One region of the Massilia sp. W12 genome, then DNA from elsewhere that is predicted to be linked to it. Evidence: riboswitches for the same ligand, from Rfam matches in the RefSeq annotation. Region 1 holds a riboswitch; the other holds the start of a gene.
The links. A riboswitch is a leader RNA that binds a small molecule or an ion and turns the genes downstream of it on or off. The one in region 1 is predicted to bind cobalamin.
Positions count from the first base shown of each region.

Region 2: linked by a shared signal. The riboswitch ahead of V8J88_RS12045 (CoA-acylating methylmalonate-semialdehyde dehydrogenase) and the one ahead of V8J88_RS11550 (TonB-dependent receptor) in region 1 are both predicted to bind cobalamin.

Region 1 covers NZ_CP147776.1:2,887,505-2,895,328, reverse strand. The annotation lists gene V8J88_RS11570 (MFS transporter) at 1-1,016, shown strand, start outside; gene V8J88_RS11565 (hypothetical protein) at 1,108-1,371, opposite strand; gene V8J88_RS11560 (prolipoprotein diacylglyceryl transferase family protein) at 1,428-2,201, shown strand; gene V8J88_RS11555 (radical SAM protein) at 2,204-3,718, shown strand; cobalamin riboswitch at 3,771-4,005, shown strand; gene V8J88_RS11550 (TonB-dependent receptor) at 4,068-5,945, shown strand; gene V8J88_RS11545 (iron ABC transporter permease) at 5,972-7,096, shown strand; gene V8J88_RS11540 (ABC transporter ATP-binding protein) at 7,093-7,824, shown strand, end outside.
Region 2 covers NZ_CP147776.1:3,026,836-3,034,659, reverse strand. The annotation lists gene mmsB (3-hydroxyisobutyrate dehydrogenase) at 1-576, opposite strand, end outside; gene V8J88_RS12060 (enoyl-CoA hydratase/isomerase family protein) at 578-1,717, opposite strand; gene V8J88_RS12055 (enoyl-CoA hydratase) at 1,714-2,541, opposite strand; gene V8J88_RS12050 (acyl-CoA dehydrogenase family protein) at 2,541-3,701, opposite strand; gene V8J88_RS12045 (CoA-acylating methylmalonate-semialdehyde dehydrogenase) at 3,705-5,267, opposite strand; cobalamin riboswitch at 5,551-5,751, opposite strand; gene V8J88_RS12040 (PEP-CTERM sorting domain-containing protein) at 6,011-6,784, opposite strand; gene V8J88_RS12035 (peroxidase, FMP-type) at 7,262-7,824, shown strand, end outside.

The sequences.
Region 1 (7,824 bases):
AGGTGGAAATCGGCCTGGTGCCGTTTGGCAGCATCGGTCTGACCGTGTTCGGCGTGGATTTATTCTTTGCCGCCAATGGTTATCACAGCAATCTGGCGCAAGTCGATGCCGCCCAATTCGTGCAACAAAGCGGGGCCTGGCGGATTTTGGCGGATTGCATGCTGATCGGCATTTTCGGCGGTTTTTACATCGTGCCCCTGTTTGCCCTGATCCAAACCCGCTGCGACAAAGCGCATTTATCGCGCACCATCGCCGGCATGAATATCATGAACGCCGCTTTTATGGTGGTCGCCACCGGCTGTGCGATTGTGATGCTGAAATTACATTTCACGCTGCCGCAAATCTTTCTGGCCACGGCCTTGATGAATGCCGTGGTGGCTGTGTACATCTTCACCCTGGTGCCGGAATTTTTGATGCGCTTCGTCGCCTGGCTCTTGCTTAAAACCATCCATCGCGTGAAGTGCATCGGCGTTGAGCAGATCCCGGAAGATGGCCCGGCGGTGCTGGTGTGCAATCATGTGTCGTATGTGGATGCGCTGGTGATCCTGGCCTCCAGTCCGCGCCCGATCCGCTTTGTGATGGATCACCGGATTTTCAAAACCCCGGTGCTGGGCTGGGTGTTTCTGGCGGTGAAAGCGATTCCTATCGCGCCGGCCAAGGAAGATCAGCAGACCATGGAAAAAGCCTATGACGAGATTGCGCACGCCTTGCGCGAAGGCGAATTGGTCTGCATTTTCCCGGAAGGGCGCTTGACCACCACCGGCGATGTGAATGAATTCAAAGGCGGGGTGCGCAAGATTGTCGAGCGCAGCCCGGTTCCGGTGATTCCCATGGCTTTGCGCGGTCTGTGGGGCAGCCTGCTCACGCGCAGCGATGGCAACCCCCTGCAACGCTCCTTCAAACGCGGCTTGCTGTCACGTTTGGAGCTGGTGGTCGGCGCGCCGCAAGCGCCGCAGCAGGTGACGCCGGAAGGCTTGCGCGAACAGGTGCTGGCTTTGCGCGGCGAATGGAAATAATGCAGCAATCCGCCGGAGCGGGCGCTGCGTCCCGCTCCGGCATCAGCGAAAAACAGGTCTGGCAATGAATCAATTTTGGCGTGGCGTCTTATTATTTTTCTTGTGCATCCTGATGGCCGGCTTTGGCATCTGCGGGCTGTGCGGGCTTTATCTGAGTGTCGCAATGAGTGGCCAGGCCACTTTGGATCCCGCCATCTTTGGCATGGGCGCGGCGGGCATCGCTTGCGCGGCTGGGCTGTATTGGCTGGTGCGCGTCATCAGGAAGAAAAACTAGCGTTTGCTGCTGCGCATTCACCCATGCGGCGTCTTTGATGATGCGCCGCTGTCGGGCGCCGGGTAAGTCATTGCGCTGCAAGCCAGCCTGTGCCTTGCGCCTGAAGCAGCGCGCAATGAAACAACACAGGAATTCATATGATCGCAGGCCCGAATTTTGACGCATTCCACGCCAACCTGATCCATTACCTTTTGGAATGGGCCGGGATTTTGGCCGGCATGCAATATTACCGTTATCAAAAGCGGCAGCGCGGGCAGGGCGCTTTACTGGCGCCGGGCAATTTTGCGATTGTGGTCGGCTGCATCGCCGGCGCGGCGCTGGGCAATAAGCTGGTGTTCTGGATTGAATATGCGCACTTGATTCCGCAGAAAATAGGCGATCCGCGCAACTGGTTTATGGGCCAGTCGATTGTCGGCGGTTTGCTGGGCGGCTTGCTCGGGGTGGAAATCAGCAAAAAACTCATCGGCCAGCGTGAATCGACCGGCGATTTATTTGTCTTCCCGCTTTTGCTTGGCATCATCATCGGCCGCATTGGCTGCTTTCTGGCCGGTTTGCATGACGGCACGTATGGACTGCCCGGCAATCTGCCCTGGGCGGTGGATTTTGGCGATGGTCAGCCGCGCCACCCCACGCAGCTGTATGAGATTGGTTTTTTAAGCCTGCTCTGGTTTGTCTTGCAATCTCAGCGGGCGCGCCTGGCCAGTCAAAACGGCCTGCTGTTTAAATTGTTTTTGACTGCATATTTATGTTGGCGCGTGGCGGTGGACGGCATCAAGCCGATACCCTATGTCTATCCTTTCGGGCTGTCCGGCATCCAATGGGTTTGCCTGCTCGCGCTGGCCCTGTATCTGCCGGGTTTGCTCAAACAATGGCAAGCCTGGCGCCACCCCCGGATTTTGCAAGGAAGATGAAGATGGATGCAAGCAAGCAAACGCCAGCCCACAGCGGCACAGAACGTAAAAACCGCCCCTGGCTGTTTTACGACACCACAAGCAGCGTCTGCAGCAGTTGTTTGCGCCAGGTGGAAGCGAAAATCGTCATCAAAGACCAGCATGTGTATATGGACAAATGGTGTCCGGTGCATGGCGTGGAACGGGTCTTGATTGCGGATGACGCCGAGTATTACCGCCTGTGCCGCGAAGTGTATGTCAAAGCGCCGGAAATGCCGCAATACTTTTCCGGCAAAATGGAATATGGCTGCCCGTATGACTGCGGCTTATGCCCGGATCATATGCAGCATTCCTGCCTGACCGTGCTGGAAATCACCGATCAATGCAATTTGAATTGTCCGGTCTGCTATGCAGAATCCGGCACCCATCGCAGCAGCAGCCGCAGCCTGGCGCAAGTCATCGATATGCTCGACGCCCTGGTCAGGAATGAGGGCGAACCGGATGTCTTGCAGATTTCCGGCGGCGAGCCGACCTTGCATCCGGATTTTTTCGCCATTCTGGACGAATGTAAAAAACGTCCGATCAAGCATGTGATGGTGAATACCAATGGTATCAAAATCGCCCAGGATGAAGCGTTTGCGCGCCGCCTGGCTGAATACGGGCCTGGCCTGGAAATTTATCTGCAATTCGACAGTTTCAAAGAAAGCGCCTTGAAAGAATTGCGCGGCGCCGATTTGCGCCGCATCCGCAATCAGGCGCTGCAGCGCTTAAATGATTTACAGCTCTCCACCACCCTGGTGATGACGCTCAAAAAAGGCGTGAATGATGATGAAATCGGCGCGCTGCTCGATTTCGCCATGGCCCAGCCCTGCGTGCGCGGCGTGACCCTGCAACCGATTCAGGATGCTGGCCGGGTTGAGCAATATGAACATAAAAACCACCGCTTAACCGTGTCTGAAATCCGGCGCAAAATCGGCGAACAATCAAGCGTGTTCAGCAAAGAAGATGTGTTGCCGGTGCCATGCAATCCCGACACCCTGGCGATGGCGTATGGCTTGAAAATGGCGGATCAGGTCGTACCGCTGACCCGTTTTATTGACGCCGACACCCTCTTGGCCGGCGATAAAAGCACGATAGTGTTTGAGCGCGATCCGCAGATGAAACAGGCTTTGTTCAAACTGTTTTCCACCAACCACTCGCCCGAATCGCAAGCCTCCTGCCTGTCGGAAATGCTGTGCTGCCTGCCCAAAGTCGCCGCACCGCAGGCGCTGAGTTATCAAAACGTGTTCCGCATCTTGATTGTGCAGTTTATGGATGCGCATTCACTCGATATCCGCGCCCTGAAAAAATCCTGTGTGCATATGGTGCAGCCGGATGGCAAGATGATTCCGTTTGAAGCCTGGAATATCTTCTACCGCCCCGGGCGTGAGCATATTTTGCAACAGATCAAAAGCGAGCTGCGCACCTTGCATCAGGCCAGAAGCCTGGGTTTTGCCGCGCCGCTGGTGCGGGCGCGGCAAATTGGCTCAAACATGTGAATTCTCATGTCCTGAAAATGTAGCTGCAATGCAATTTATCCAGCCTGCAAGGTATAATCCCGGCAGTGTTGGTGCGCGCGACCAGTTCATGGAAGCCGTTAAACGGGAAATGTCAGCGCAGAGAAAGCGCAAGGCATGCTGCCCCCGCAACGGTAGGCAAGTTCAGATGCTTCTGAAACGTGTCTCAAGCTCACTGTGCCAGCTGGTGGGAAACCCTGCCGGCCGCATGGGAAGAGGAGACAAACGACTTGTCAGCCCGGATACCGGCCACACAGGTGAAAGCGCAAGTCGCTTTTGATGATCCGGCATTGCGGGGAAAAATGCCGGGGAATTTCTTGAGACAGACACAATGAATCCTTACGGCAAACAAGGCGCAGCGCGCCAGTTCCCGGCTATTTCTTCGCTCGCCCTGGCCACCGCCAGCCTGTTTTGCGTCAGCCCGGCCCAGGCGGCTGCGCAAACGCAAGAAGTGCTGGTTACCGCCACCCGCAAAGCCACTCCGGCCAGCGATCTTTTAATTGATCATCAAGTGATCCATCAAGCTGAAATCCAGGCTTCCGGGGTCAATTCTCTGTCTGAATTTTTGCAAAAAAAACGCGGTTTTGAACTCAGCAGCAATGGCGGCCCGGCCAACTACAGCTCAGTCTTCATGCGCGGCACGGCGAATGCGCAAAGCATTGTGCTGGTGGATGGCGTGCGCATCGGCTCGGCCAGCAACGGCGGCGCCACCTGGCAGGCGATTCCCTTGTCACAAATTGAGCGGATTGAAATTGTATACGGCCCTTTGAGCAGCCTGTATGGCGCGGACGCCATGGGCGGCGTGGTGCAAATCTTCACCAAGCAGGGCAGCAAATTTTTAGAGCCGCAAGTGGGCGTCAGCGTGGGTAATCGCGGCTTGCGCAAATATGAACTCGGCCTGTCCGGCTCGACCGGCGGCGAACGCGGCGTGCGCTACGCTCTCAACGCCGTGCATGAAGAAGAGACTGGACAAAACGCCACCAACCGTAAAAACAAATTCAGCTTTGACCCGGATGAAGACGGCTATGCGCGCGACAGTTTTTCCGCACAACTGGGCTGGAAATGGGCCAAAGACCACGAACTCGGCACAAGCCTGTTGCGCAGCCGGCAGAATTCGCAGTTTGACAGCGGGGCCGGCTACGATGACCGCGATGTCACCAGCCTGGAAACCTGGTCGGTGTATTCGCGCGATAAATTCGCGCCGAATTGGCAAAGCATGTTGCGTTTCTCGATTGCCAATGATCGCGGCTTCTCCGACGCCTCGTATGGCTTGTCGCGCTACGAAACCACGCAAACCCAATACAGCTGGCAAAACGACATCGAATTCGGCCCGGACAATCTGCAGCTGACGCTGGAACACCGCAAAGAGGAGCTGGGCAGCTCCAGCAAGTCTTTGGAGCGCAACCGCAAAACCACATCCTTTGCCGGCGCCTGGCAAGTCAAGCGCGATGTCTGGCTGGCCACCGCCTCCATGCGCCACGACCGCATTTCCACCAATGGCAATCAAACCACCGGGGCCTTGGCCGCCGGCTATAAATTCAGCCCCGGCTGGCAAGCCACGGCCAGCTATGGCATGAGCTTTCGCGCACCCACCTTCAATGAGCTGTACTACCCCGGCTTTGGCTTAGAAGGCAATCAGGCGGAAAAAGGGCGCAATCTGGAATTCGGTCTGCAATACCAGGCCGGCGCCAGCCGTCTGCAAGCGGCCCTGTTCCGCAACAAAATCGACAATCTGATCGTGTATGCGCCGGTGTGCCCGGTGGAAAAAGCCACCCATCCCTACGGCTGCGCCTACAACCTGAACCGCGCCGTGATCACCGGCTTATCGATCGGCGGCAGCATGCCGCTCGCCGGCGCCTTCACCTTGCGCGGCAACTATGACTGGCAGGACGCAAAAGACGACAGCAGCGGCAAACGCTTGCCGCGCCGCGCCAAACAGCATGGCTCGCTCGGTCTGGATTGGGCGGCGGAGGGCTGGAAGGCCGGGGTGGAAACCGTGTTTGCCGACCGCCGCTACGACGATGTGGCCAACAACACCCCGCTGGCCGGCTACGGCGTGTGGAATCTGTATGCCGCGCGGCAGATTGCGCGCGGTTGGGAAGTGCAAGCGCGCTGGAACAATGTCGCCAACAAAGCCTATGAATTGGCGAATGGCTTCAATGCGTCCCCGTCGCGCTTTGTGCTGAGCCTGCGCTATGATCAATTCTGAGATCTGCCGCGTTTGAAGGCGAAACCATGAAAGGGGGGCCGATGCTGTCCAAGGAGCCAGGCGCCCCCGCGCACGACGCTGCGCCGGCTGGCGTGCGCGCCGTGCGTCAGTCCGCACCCGCGATGGCGGGCGATGCGACGCACGCGCGTCTGCGCCGCTTGCTGATTTACTTGCTGGCGGCCTGCCTGCTGAGCTTCATCGCCGCCGCCCTGATCGGCTCCATCCCCATCCCGCTGGCCGATCTGCCGCAAGCCCTGCATGCCTGGCGCCTGGGGCAAGATGATATGCACGCCAGCTTGCTGGAATTGCGCATCACGCGCGCCGCCAGCGCCTTTGTCACCGGCGCCGCGCTGGCCTTGGCCGGGGTCTTGATGCAAGCCTTGCTGCGCAATCCGCTGGCTGATCCTTATGTGCTGGGGATTTCCGGCGGCGCCGCGCTGGGCGCCTTGAGCGCCATGCTGTTTTTCGCCGCCGCCTGGATGATTGATGTCTGCGCCTTCATCGGCGCCGCCGCCAGCGCCGCCTTGCTGTACTTGCTGGCGCGGCGTGATTTGCGCTATGGCATCAACAGCGAAGGCGGCTCGGTGCTGCTGTTGACCGGCGTGATCTTATCCGCCGCCTGCATGGCCGGAGTCAGTCTGATTCTCTCCATCGCGCCGGAAGGGCGCTTGCGCAGTATGGTGTTTTGGATGATTGGCGATTTGGCCGGCAGCCAAAGCACCGGCCTGGCCTGGCTGGCCTGGATTGGCGTGGCGCTGTTTGCCATGACGCGCGCCAACGCCATCAATCTGATGGCGATTCATGCCGAAAACGCCGCCACCATGGGCGTGCCGATTGCGCGTTTGCGCGTGCAATTGTTTTTTGGCGCGGCCGCCCTGACCGCCAGCGCCGTCGCCAACGCCGGCAGCATCGGCTTTGTCGGCCTGATCGTGCCGCATGCCTGTCGCTTCGCCTTAGGCCCGGATCACCGCCTGTTGCTGCCGGCTGCCTCGCTGGTCGGCGGCGTGTTTCTGGTGTTAGCCGACACCATGGCGCGCAGCATCATCGCGCCACAGCAATTACCGGTCGGCGTGATTACCGCCCTGGTCGGCGCGCCGCTGTTTTTGCTGCAATTACATCAACTGCGCTTGTGGCGCCGGGGCAGGTCATGAATCCTCCCTTATTGCAGGTGGACGCCTTGCGCATGAGCATCGCCGGCCGCTGCCTGTGGCAAGACCTGGATTGGCAGGTCGAAGCCGGCGAATGCTGGGCGATTTTAGGCCGCAACGGGGCCGGCAAAAGCAGCTTGATGCGCTGCCTGGCCGGCATCGCCTGCCCGGATCAGGGACAGATTGCGATACGCGGCAAAAACCTTGCGCAATGGCCTCTGCTGGAGCTGGCGCGCCAGCGCGCCTTTTTGCCGCAAAGCCGCAATGACCCCTTTGGCTACAGCGTGCTGCAAGCCGTGCAAAGCGCGCGCCACCCCTGGCAGACCGATGCCTGGTGGCAAGCCGAAGATCACAGCCAGGCCCTGCAGGCGCTGGCGCAAATGGAAGTCGAACACTTGGCCGCGCGCGATGTGCGCAGCCTGTCCGGCGGCGAACGGCAACGCGTGGCGATTGCCGCCTTGCTGGCGCAAGACACACCGCTGCTCTTACTCGACGAGCCGGCCGCCGCGCTCGATCTGGCGCATCAAATGTCCGTCACCGACACCTTAGCCCGCTTGTGCCGCGCGCAGCAGCGCGCAGTCGTGATGGTGGGACATGACATCAATCTCGCCCTGCGCTGCGCCAGCCACGTCTTGCTGCTGTATGGCGATGGACGCTGGCAGGCCGGCCCCTGCGCCCAGGTGATGCAAGTCGATATCATCGGCGACTGTCTGGGCTACCCGCTGGCCGAA
Region 2 (7,824 bases), 140 kb from region 1:
CCCCAGCGCCAAGGCTTCCGCCGTGCCGGCCATCAAAATCGCCAGCAAATGGTTGTTGCAGAGTTTGGCGGTTTGTCCTGCGCCATGGGGGCCGGCGTGAAAAGTATGCCGCCCCATCGCCGCCAGCAGCGGTGCGGCGCGCGCCAGGCTGGCAGCGTCGCCGCCAACCATGAAAGACAAGGTGGCGGCGGCGGCCCCGGCCACACCGCCCGACACCGGTGCGTCCAGCATCGTCACCCCGCGCGCCTGCGCCGCCTGGGCAATCTGGCGCGCCAGTTGCGGCGCAATCGTGCTGCATTCCAAAATCAGGCTGCCGGCAGGCAATAAGGGCAATATGCCATCTGTCCCCAGATACAGGCTGTGTACGGCTTGATTGTCCGGCAGCATGCTGATCACAGCTTGCACGCCTTCCAGCGCGGCGGCGGCAGTCGGCGCCAGCGCGGCGCCGAGCGCCGCCAACTCTGCTCCGGCGGCAGGGTTGTGGTCATACGCTTGCACGGCAAAACCGGCGCGGCACAGATTGCGCGCCATCGGCAAACCCATTTGCCCTAAGCCGATAAACGCCAGTTTGCGGATTTCATACGGTGCATTCATCTATCTGCTCCAAATCATGTAAGGGATGTTGTGCTGCCGGCCATAGTGGCTGGAGCCAGTCGGCCATGGCCGCGCTTGGCAAACGCCATTGCGGCTGGCGATCTTTATCAATCAACAAGGCGCGTATGCCTTCCACAAAATCCGGCCCTTGCGCGCAGCGCAGCGCGACGCCCAATTCCAAGCGCAGCGCCGCCGCCAGGGACAGGTGACGGGCCGCGTCCTGGATGCGCCAGGCCAGCTCCAGCATGGCCGGGCAGGCGCTGCGTACATAGTCTTGCGCGCAGCGCAGCCAGGCGTCGGCCTCATCCCATTCCAGCAAGGCTTGCGCCGCCTCCTGCGCATTGCCCAGCTGGCACAGCAGCTGTAAGCGGGACGCATGAATTTGCAAGGGGCCGGGCTGGGCCGGCAAGCCATCTTGCATGCTGACAGTGTGCAAGAGGCGCGCCAGCACGCCATGGTTGTGCGCGGCATCCGCAGTCCAGGTTTGCATGATCATGCTTTCCAGCACCCGGCTGCGCAGCTGATGCGGCAGACGGTAATCGGCCAGGCCGGCGGCGCAGATGTCATCGGCCTGCAATTGTGCGCCGCTGATGGCCAGAAAACGCCCCAGGCGGCGCGGGATGCGCGCCAAAAACCAGCTGGCTCCGACATCCGGGAACAAACCAATCGCCGCCTCCGGCATCGCCAGCTTACTGTGCTCTGTCACCACACGAAACGCCGCTCCGGCCAATAAACCCAGGCCGCCGCCCAACACCAGGCCATTGCCCCAGCACAGCAAGGGTTTGCGATAGCGGTGGAGCAGATAATCAAGCCGGTATTCATGGCTGAAAAAGTTGAGCGCAGCCTGGTTGGCGCAGGCGTCGGCGGCCTGTGCGCTGGCGTGATGTGCGCGCATGGCGTCATACAAGCCATGCAAATCGCCACCCGCGCAAAATGCTTTGTCCCCTTGCGCTTGCAAAAACACGGCGGCAATCCGCGCATCGGTCTGCCAGTCTTGCAGTTGCGCAAACAGCGCATCCACCAGCGCCACATCCAGCGCATGCAAGCTGTGCGGGCGTTGCAGGGTCAGCACGCCGATGGCGCCATGCGCGCCTGCCATCACTTCTGCGTGCAGGCCGTTCATGCCGCCTCCTGTCGCGTTTGCTGCGCCGTGTATTCCCATTGCGGACTGCGTTTTTGTAAAAACGCCTGCACCCCTTCGGCCTGATTCACGCCGTCAAACAGGGCCAGAAATGCGGCTTGTTCCTGCGCCAATTGGCCCGCCAGCCAGCCCTTGCGCGCGCCATGGATCAAACGCTTGCAGGCCGCGCGCGCATCCGGGCTTTGGCGCCGCGCTTGCGCCGCCAACTCGCGTGCCGTCTGCAGCGCGGCGCCGCGCGCGCAGCGTTGCGCTAAGCCGATTTGCTCCGCGCACCCGGCGTCAATCCGCTCGCCCAGCAAAATCATGCGCTTGGCCCAGGCTTCTCCCACCAGCCAGGGCAGCAGCTGGGTGCCGCCGGCGCAAGGCAGCAGACCGACTGCCGCCTCCGGCAGCGCGAGTTGGGCATGTTCTTCGACGATGCGTACATCGCATGCCAGCGCGCATTCCAGTCCGCCGCCCATGGCGTAGCCATTGATGGCGGCAATGCTTAAGCCGCGATACCCGGCCAGCGCGCTGAAGGCGGCGTTAAACGCTTGCGCCATCGCCGCCCCGGCGGCGCGCGCCTGCGCGGCATCTTCATGCGCAAAGCTGCGCAATTCGGCGCCGGCGCTGAAAAATTTCCCGCCGGCGCCATGAATAATCAAGACATCCACCGCACTTTGCGCAGACAGCCATTGCAATAAAGCGGGCAGGGCGCGCAAGGCATCCAGGGTGAAGGTATTGGCTGGCGGGTTGGCCAGTTGCAGCAGCGCGCACTCAGCTTCAATCTGCAGTTGCAGCGCGGGATGAAATACAGGGCAATGCATCAATCCATCTCCAATGTGGTTTCTTGCAAAATATGGCGGGCGATGATGACGCGCATGATTTCATTCGCGCCTTCAACGATTTGATGGGTGCGCAAATCGCGCAGCAGACGTTCCAGGGGATATTCGGCAGTCAAGCCATTGCCGCCATGGATTTGCAGCGCTTCATTGCAAATCGCATAGCCGGCGTCTGTCGCCAGGCGCTTGGCCATGGCGCAATACACGCTGGCGTCGGCGCGCCCGGCGTCCAGACGCACGGCGGCCAGGCGCACCATTTGGCGCGCCGCCACCAACTGGGTTTGCATATCGGCCAGCTTGAATTGCAAGGCCTGGAACTCAGACAGGGGACGGGAGAATTGCCGCCTTTGCAGCACATATTGCTGCGCCAGTTGCAAGGCGGCTTGCGCGCCGCCCAGCGAGCAGGCGGCGATATTCAGGCGGCCGCCGTCCAGACTGCGCATGGCCAGGCCAAAACCTTCACCCGCCGCACCCAGCAGTTGCCCGGCATGCAAGCGCACGCCGTCAAAATGAATGCTGCGCGTGGGTTGCGCGCGCCAGCCCAGCTTATCTTCCGCCCGGCCATAGCTGACGCCGGGCGCATGCGCATCCAGCGCGAAGGCGGAAATTCCGCGCCGCCCGCTGGCTTGCATATCGCTGCGCGCAAACACCACCAGCACATCGCTGATTCCGGCGCCGGAAATAAACACTTTGCCGCCATCCAAGCGCCAGCCGGCCCCATCCGGGCGCGCGCGCGTGGCCAGCGCCGCCGCGTCTGAGCCGGCCCCGGCTTCGGTCAGACAAAACGACGCCAGCTTGGCGCCGCTGGCCAGGGCCGGGGCCAGATCGCGTGCAAAGGGGCCGGGCGCATGCGCGGTCAGCGCCGCCGCCATATTGTGAATCGCCAGCCAGGCCGCAGTGGCGGGACAGGCTTTCGCCAGCTCTTCAAAAATCAGGCAGCCATCCAGGCGGCTGGCTTGCATGCCGCCCAGTTGTTCGGGTAAATACAAGCCGCAAAAGCCAAGTTCGCCGGCCTGTTGCAAGACCTGGCGCGGCACATGTCCCTGCTGATCCCATTGCGCCGCATACGGGGCCAGCGCCTGTTGCGCAAAAGCGCGCGCACTCTGGCAAAAAGCGCGCTGTTCTTCGGTCAAATCAAAATCCATCGCTCACCCCAGACCGATAGTGGTGTTGGCGGGGGCCGTTTGGGTGGCATGCAGCCAGCGTGTGGTGATGGTTTTGGTTTGCGTGTAAAACGCAATCGCCTGCGGGCCATAGGGGCCCAGGTCGCCCAGCTTGGAGGCGCGTGAACCGGTGAAAGAAAACAGGGGACTTGGCACCGGAATCGGCACATTCACGCCGATCTGTCCCACCTCCACCTCATGCTGGAATTGGCGCGCCGCCGCGCCGGATTGGGTAAACAGCGCCACCCCGTTGCCATGCGGGTTGGCGTTGATGATAGCGATGGCCTGCTCCAGGGTATCGAGCTGCATCACGCACAAAACCGGGCCGAAAATCTCTTCCTGGTACACCGCCATCTCGCAGCTGACATCCGCCAGAATGGTCGGCCCGACAAAATTGCCTTGCGCGTAGCCGGGCGCGCTCGCGCTGCGGCCATCCAGCAAGAGCCGCGCGCCTTGCGCCTGGCCGCGCGCAATCAGCTGACAGACGCGGTCGCGCGCCTGCGGCGTGATCAACGGCCCCAGATCGGCTCCCGCTTCATGCCCGGCGTTGAGACGCAATTGGCGCGCTTTCTCGACCAACAGCGGCAACCAGTCGCGCGCCGCGCCGACAGTCAGTAAGACCGACAAGGCCATGCAACGCTGGCCGGCGGCGCCGAAAGCGGCCCCGACGATTTGATTCAAGCTGGCCTCGCACACCGCATCCGGCAGCAAGACCGCATGGTTTTTCGCGCCCATCATGCACTGCACCCGTTTTCCGGCCAGGCTCGCTTCGCGGTGCACAATCTGTCCCACCCGACTGGAGCCGACAAAAGACACCGCCGCCACCAGCGCATGATTGCAGAGCTGTCGCACCACCTCGGCCCCGCCATGCACCACATTCAAGACCCCCGGCGGCAGCCCGGCTTGCATGGCCAGTTCACACAAGCGCATCGTCACCAGCGGATCTTGTTCAGAAGGCTTGAGCACAAAGGTATTGCCGCAGGCAATCGCCAGTGGAAACATCCACAGCGGAATCATGGCCGGGAAGTTAAACGGCGTGATGCCGACGCACACCCCGATCGGCGACAGATGGGTATGGGTATCGACGCCGCCGGCGATATTTTGCGCTATCGCCCCCATCTGCCAGTGCCCGATATTTGCCGCTTGCTCAACCACTTCCAGACCGCGCTGGATATCGCCGTGCGCATCGGCCAGGGTTTTGCCTTGTTCGCGGCAGAGCAGGGCGGCGAGCTGTTCCATGTTGTCGCGGATTAATTGCTGATAGCGCCAGAAGATGCCGCTGCGCACTTGCAAAGAAGTATGGCGCCAGGTTTGGTAAGCCTTGCTGGCCGTTTGCAGCGCGCGCTCGACTTCCTCTGCCGTGGCGAACGGCGTATAGGCCAGGATTTCCTGCGTCGCCGGGTTGCGCACGGCGTGCAGTTCCTGTCCCTGCGAGGCGATAAAGGCGCCGCCGATCAAGAGCGGCACGCGTGGCGCGCCCTGGTCTGTTTTGTTAAAAATGCAAGTGTCCGCCGGCAATGCGGCGTTCGTGTGCTGTGAGGTGCTCATCAAAAATTCCCGGATGAAAGCCGCGTTTTATGGCGGCGTTGTCTGTATGTCCCGGACAATCAAACGCATGCGGCAATCCGCCAGCCGGCCCCATGCAGGACGCCAGGCGTGACAGATACGGCGCGCAGGGCAAAACCGCCGCTGCACAGCTGCATGAAAGTGATGTCCGACCGCTTGGATGTGTATGCATCCGTCAGGCGCCTTCCGCACCTGACCAGACCAGAACCAGACAGACCGCACGCCGGCAATGCCGGCAGCCAGCCAATCTCCCGCACGGCAAGCCGCGCAGGCTGGTAAAACAGGCCGGTATCCGGGCTTGCAAGTTTTGTGACATCGCCTTCCCGGCTTAGCGCCAGTGGCGTGGATGATGTCACCGCACTCACTTACCGTTGCGGAGGCAGCAGAGGCTTAGGCGAAGCGCACCTCTTTCCCGTTTAACACCGGACAAGAACTTGTCCGGCGCACCTGTTCTTTTTCAGAATAACACAGGATTTGACGTTTACGTAAACGTCACATGTCACGCGTTTCAGCGCATATTTGCCGTTTTTTATGGCACAGGAAGTCAGCTGTATTGCCTGATGGCGAGGCTTTCAGATGGCGGGCATTCCCCCCCGCCTGGCATGCTTGTGTGGATTATTGGTGTAAAGTAAATCGCCGGGAACGACTGATGCGCGCCCGTTTTTTGGCAAGGTTTTGCAGGCGATAAAAACGCGCCAATGCAAGCTGGCGCGTGGCGGGTGACTTTATGCAATCAGTGCTTGGCGGCGACGCGCCAGCAAACCCAGTCCGCCCAGACCAGCCAACAGCATGGCCCAGGTTTCGGCTTCGGGAATTTGCGGCACTTCGCCGGAATTATCCGAGGCGGCGATTACAAAGTTATCCATGGCCGCATAGCCGCCACGGATCAAATCAATTTGCAGCGTCACATTGCCATTGCTGGCGCGGCTGGCGTCCAGCGCGGCTACCAGATTTGTCCAATTGAATACGCCATTGTGCGCCGAATTCGCGCCTTCCATGGTCAGGCTGGACAGCAGGACGCCATTGCCATTGATGGTGGCCTGTCCCAGAGGATTGTCAAACAGGCTGAAGCGGAATTTCGGCGCATCATTCGCAAACGGGCCATTGCCGCCGGACAGGCCGATACGTGACACATCCAGACGGAAATTCAAAAACTTGTGGCCGGCCACATTGAAATTCAAGCCGAGCCGGTCATCCTGCACGCTCTCCAGCATACCCAGGGCATAGTTGCCGCCCTTGTGCTGCGGGTCTTGATAGCCATTGCCAAACGCACGGCCGCCGCTGATGTGCAGGGTTTCCACTGTATAAGTGTGATTGAACGTAAAGCCTGCCGGCTGGTTGCCATACAGGCTGTTGACCGGAGCGGAAGACAGATCATGGTAATAAGTGGAGGGGATATAGCCGGTTGGCGCTTCAAAATTCTGGGAATACAAAACTGTGGCGGCTTGTGCTTGCGTGACGCAGGCGAGTAAAGCGAAGCAAAGAAAACGCATTTTCATATTGAACCTTTGTGTGTGACGCGGTGCACTGCGCCTGTTTGGCTGTTTGATGTGTTGGGATGTCATTCATTTTATCTGACATATGCATTATGCATGATTTCTATAATTTTGTTGTCATTGTATCTATGGTTGAGTTTTTCAAGAATGGCCATTTCAGCGTCTTGGTCAAGGCTATTTTCCTGGCTGCAAGATTGCGTCTGGAAAAAACAAATTTGCGGCATGGCGTGACGCAAGCCGGGACAAACAGCGCATACTGGTGGCCTTCTGACGCCAGGCAGCCAGGTGGACTCAGCGGATCGGAGCGGAAAATCTGCAGACGCGTATCGCTATGCTGATTTTGCAGTCGCAATCACTGATCTCTCTGGCTGCATTATCACGTCCGTCCCGTTTTGTGAAACAAGCCGGCGCAGCTTGTGGTCAGGCCAAAACGGATATTGCACGCCATTCATGATGTTCTTTTGCAAAAAGAGGTCAAGCATGTCAATTCCGACTTTCCCCACACCACCTTATCCTGCCTATACCGATGCGGTTCTGTCTGAACCGGCCAATTACGGCATTTTGCAGCAGCTCATTGGCACTTGGGTCAATGTCAATCCTGAGAAAAAGAATACTGGCTGGGGTATGCACACCACCTGCATGCCATCGCCCGGTACGAATTCCGAAACCATTTTTGGCATCTTTCATTTTTTGTGCGATGACTACACCGAAGAGCTGACCTTTACGCCGGTAGCGGGCGGGGTGCGCAATCGCGGTGGTACGAATGAGCAATTCATCGGCGCGCTGGAATACCGCCAAAGCATTCAGCGCGTCAGCGATGGCGTCGGAATTCATGAAGAAGCCGGCATGTATTTGTGGCTCAATCAAATGTACAACCATCCGGCGGATGAGGAGTCGGTGCTGGAGGACAATGGCTATCCCGGTATCGCCATCGGCGCGGGTGCAAATGGGCCGAATTTTGTCCCGCCATATGCCATCGCGCGCAGCGGTACGATTCCGCATGGCACATCCATCATGCTGACCGGCAGCTTTGCCGAAGATGT